2 regions of the Paenibacillus marinisediminis genome follow, and region 2 is predicted to be linked to the other one. Evidence: predicted binding sites of a transcription regulator. Region 2 holds the regulator's gene; the other holds the start of a gene.

Region 1 (2,205 bases), on a different contig from region 2:
CTTAACAGCGTCACGATCGTAACGGATAAATCCACGGATGCCGATGCTTTATCAACAGCTATCTTCTCGCTCGGAATTGAGAAAGGCTTAGAATTTATTGAGTCCAAGACGGATGCCGAAGCCATCTTTATTACAAAGGATCAGAAAGTGTATATGTCGTCGGGAATAAGCAAAATATTCGAGCTGACGAATGACGCGTACACGATTGCGACCTTGGATAAGAAATAGTGCATTAACTCATAACGGACAGTGCCCTCTGCTTGCGTTTATACATCGCATGCGGGAGGTACTGTCCGTTTTAAATAGGCTCAGATACGCTCAAAAAAGGCGCTTGCATCAGCAAGCGCCTTTTACATAAGTCCATTTAGGATACTACAGATTTCACTTTCTTCGAAGTCTCAGAAGCCTCCTGCTGCTTAACAGCCGACTGTACCGCTTCGTCTTGATTCTTCTTGTTGTAGGCGATGAAATAAGCTGCCGCTACGAAGAGAGCACCGCCGACCAAATTACCGAGCCATACCGGCACAAAGTTCGTCAAATACTCGCCCCAGCTGTAATGGCCTTCAAAGATCGCTGCTGGAATAACAAACATGTTAGCCACAACGTGCTGGAATCCAATCGCGACGAAAGTCATCGTCGGGAACCAGATAGCTAGGATCTTGCCGCTAAAGCTCTTTGCTCCGTAGCTCAACCAAACTGCCAACGCTACGAGCCAGTTACAGCCGATACCGGATACAAATGCCTGCAAGAAGGAATCGTGCAGCTTATGACCTGCAACAGATACCGTTTTATCTAGATAGACCCCGCTGGCTGTCAATCCTACGATATGTCCGAAAAAGTAGGCTACAAAGATCGCGCCCAAGAAGTTCGTTAATGTAATCACGATCAGGTTGCGAGCCATTTCCCAAGTTGAAATGCGCCCTTTCATCCGCGCGAGCGGCACTGCCATCATATTACCAGTCAGCAATTCTCCGCCACCCAGCAGGACAAGTATCAATCCGACTGGGAAGAGTGCTGCCCCTATGAAAGTCGTAATGCTTCCCCACTCGGCAGGCGCATCAGCCGTTACCCGGATGTAAAGCAAGTAACCTAAAGCTATGAAAGCACCGGCCAAGAAACCGAGTATACTCATCGTCAATAGTGAATTTCGCGCCTTTACGACCCCAGTTTCGATCGTTGCTTCTTTAATTTCTTGCGGTTTTAAGTAGCCCGCCATCTCCATTCCCCCTAGTTCATACGCTATCTGACTGCTGCCGATTATCTATGTCATCCTTCAACAGCAACGAAAACTAACAATTATATACGGACTTATTGTAACGAACCCTCTGCTCTGTTAATGTGCTCTATATCACATTCTATGTCCCTATATTCTTCCCAATCGAATACATATAATTTCCAATATCTTAATATAAAAAGCGGAATGAGCTCAATGCTGCCCATTCCGCTTTATTAGTTGTTTAGAGCTTAGCTACAATGCCCCGTGCAATGTGAACACCCGCAGCGCCGGCTTGAGCCAGACCGCGTGTAATACCAGCGCCGTCCCCGCCGCAGTACAAGCCCTTGATCTCCGACTCCAGCGTATCATCAAGCTTCGGACGAGCCGAATAGAACTTCGCTTCCACACCGTAGAAGAGCGTGTGCTCTGATGCAATGCCTGGTGTAACCTTATCCAGTGCATCCATCATCTCAATCAAGCTCTTCATCGTGTTGTAAGGAAGCACTAGCCCAAGATCTCCCGGTACCGCTTCGCGCAGAGTCGGCTCCAGGAAGCCCTCGCGAATTCGGTTATCTGTCGAACGGCGACCGCGCAGAATATCGCCGTATTTCTGTACGATGACACCGCCGGATGACAGATCATTCGCACGTTGGCAGATCTCGCGAGCATATTCGTTCGGCTTATCGAACGGCTCTGTAAACTTATGCGAGACAAGCAGCGCAAAGTTAGTGTTGGCAGAGCCGAGGGCTGGATCCTTGTAGGAGTGCCCGTTCGCGCACATGATCCCGCTGTGATTCTCTACCACGACATGACCAGATGGATTGCTGCAGAAGGTACGGACCTGCGTGCCTACCGAAGTGTTAAACACGAATTTACCTTCATATAAATTCTCGTTAATCTCGCGCATCACGATATCGGACGTTTCGACGCGGACACCGATATCCACCTGGTTGTTGGACATCTTCAAACGGCGTTTCTTGAGGATATCC
Region 2 (2,205 bases):
ATACGCCGACCTTATGTTTAGCCAATATTTCGATTTCTTCGTCTGTAAGATGAACGCCATGCGCAATATACGACGGTCTGCTGAAGAATCCCAGCTTCTCAAGATGCGCAACAGGGCGCAATCCGTATTCCTGCACATTCTGTTCAACTTCTGCTCTAGTCTCGGACATATGCGTATGTAGCATCATATCAAGATCATGAGCTGCTTGTACGAACTTCTCGATGAAAGCAGGAGGACAAGTATACGGCGCGTGTGGAGCCAGCATCGTCGTAATTCGACCTTCCGCTCGTCCGTTCCAATCTTTTGCGAAACGCACAGCCTCTTCTAGCTTCATCCGCTGTTCTTCTTCACTGCATAGACCGATGGCGCCGCGCATGAGTCCTGCGCGAATACCTGCTTGTTCCGCAACCTTGCCGACCTCATCCATATGGTCGTACATATCTACAAACGTAGTTGTGCCGCTCTTCAGCATTTCCAGTACAGCAAGAGCGGAGCCCCAATACACATCTTCGTCTGTAAATTTAGCCTCCATTGGCCACATTTTTTGCTGGAGCCATTGCTGGAGCACCATATCATCGCCATAGCCGCGCAATAACGTCATCGCAGCATGACCATGCGTGTTGACTAAACCCGGCATGAAGAACAGACCGCTGCCATCAAATAACTCCGCATCTTCCTTATAATTCTCCGGCAGAGTTTCACCGAGATAGACAATCTTTCCGTCCTCGACAACCATGTATCCATGTATGGTGCTCGATTCTGCGTCCGGATGGATCTGTGCAAAGCGCCCGTTATGGACGATGAATCGTTTAGGCATTCTCAATCGTTTCCTTTCCTTCTTCATCTTGCAAGTAATAGGCCAAGCTGAACAGATCCGTCGTGAAATCTGCAGTATGCACGCGAATATGCGGCGGTACCTTCAGAATAACAGGTGCAAAGTTCAAGATTGCTTCCACACCCGCCTCGACAAACTGATCCGCAACATGCTGGGCTTCCAGCGCAGGTACCGTAATAATACCTATTCGAATTCCCTTACTCTTAACTGTATCGATCAACTGATCCATTGGCTGCACGATCAGGTTGTTCAATGCTGTTCCCACTTTATCCGGATGCGCATCGAATACAGCAACAATCTTCATATTATCTTGCAAGTACGTGGTATAGTTGCATAGGGCTTGACCAAGTTTACCAGCACCGACTAATCCGACTTGAATCTTGAGATCAAGCTTAAGGATATGTCTAATCTGCTCGATCAGATAAGACACATCATAACCGATGCCTTTACGGCCAAAATCTCCAAAATAAGCGAGGTCTTTGCGAATTTGGGCAGGATTCAGATCAAGCTTCTGACCTAAATCTTGAGATGATATTGTTAGAACCTCACGCTGCTTCAATTCCATGAGGTGACGTAAATAGAGCGGCAAACGTCTAACAACGGCTTCTGAAATCTTCATCGCTTTCATATCCTCTGATCCCCCTTTTACCTATCTGATTGTCATATTATTTTTAATTAATCTTGTAAAGCTCTTTCCTGCTCTTCCCTGAACCAATCACGGATCCGCGGCACTAGGTGCTCGGTAGTCATATGCTCCATCTTAGGACCAGGTAAAGAATATAAGAAATGCTTGCCATAGCTCGTCTCAATTACACGAGTATCATAAATAATTACGATACCGCGATCCTTAGAGGTTCGAACTAATCGTCCAAAACCTTGCTTAAAGCGAATAACGGCTTGCGGAATCGACAGCTTCCGGAACGGATTCTGGTTCTGACGCTTCAATCGTTCTGACTTCGCCTCAACAAGCGGATGATTAGGCGGCTGAAACGGAAGTCTGACAATCGCTAGACAAGTCAACGCCTCACCAGGAATGTCCACACCTTCCCAGAAGCTGCTAGTTCCTAACAGCACGGATGCAGGATGCTCCTGAAAACGGCGAGTCAGCTTGCTTCGATTGCCGCTGTCCATGCCTTGCCCTAACACTTGTACGCCGTGCGGCTGAAGCATTTCCTTCAGTGGTTCATATACTTCCTTCAACATGCGGTACGAAGTAAACAGCACCAGCATTCTACCCTTTGTCACAATGGCAACATCTGCAAGTGAATGAAGCAATTTGTCGGTAAAGATCGGATCTACAGAGCCCTTAACTGTTGGAAAGTCTCGCGGAATGACAACTAGCGCTTGCTCGCGGTAGTTGAACGGAGACG

Evidence for each region. The regulator Rex, encoded in region 2, represses fermentation and respiration genes when NADH is low (regulators of the CRP and FNR family bind a similar motif). The targets are predictions, from matches to a motif close to TTGTGAAATATTTCACAA.
Region 1: the regulator Rex is predicted to act here: its motif matches at 1,337-1,354, upstream of ACXX53_RS17785 (formate/nitrite transporter family protein).

The regions. Positions count from the first base shown of each region.
Region 1 covers NZ_JBTGUH010000008.1:230,934-233,138, forward strand. Annotated here, with positions in the region: gene ACXX53_RS17780 (FAD:protein FMN transferase) at 1-228, shown strand, start outside; gene ACXX53_RS17785 (formate/nitrite transporter family protein) at 365-1,216, opposite strand; gene ACXX53_RS17790 (NAD(P)/FAD-dependent oxidoreductase) at 1,458-2,205, opposite strand, start outside.
Region 2 covers NZ_JBTGUH010000002.1:25,332-27,536, reverse strand. Annotated here, with positions in the region: gene ACXX53_RS06010 (amidohydrolase) at 1-817, opposite strand, end outside; gene ACXX53_RS06005 (redox-sensing transcriptional repressor Rex) at 810-1,463, opposite strand; gene dinG (ATP-dependent DNA helicase DinG) at 1,511-2,205, opposite strand, start outside.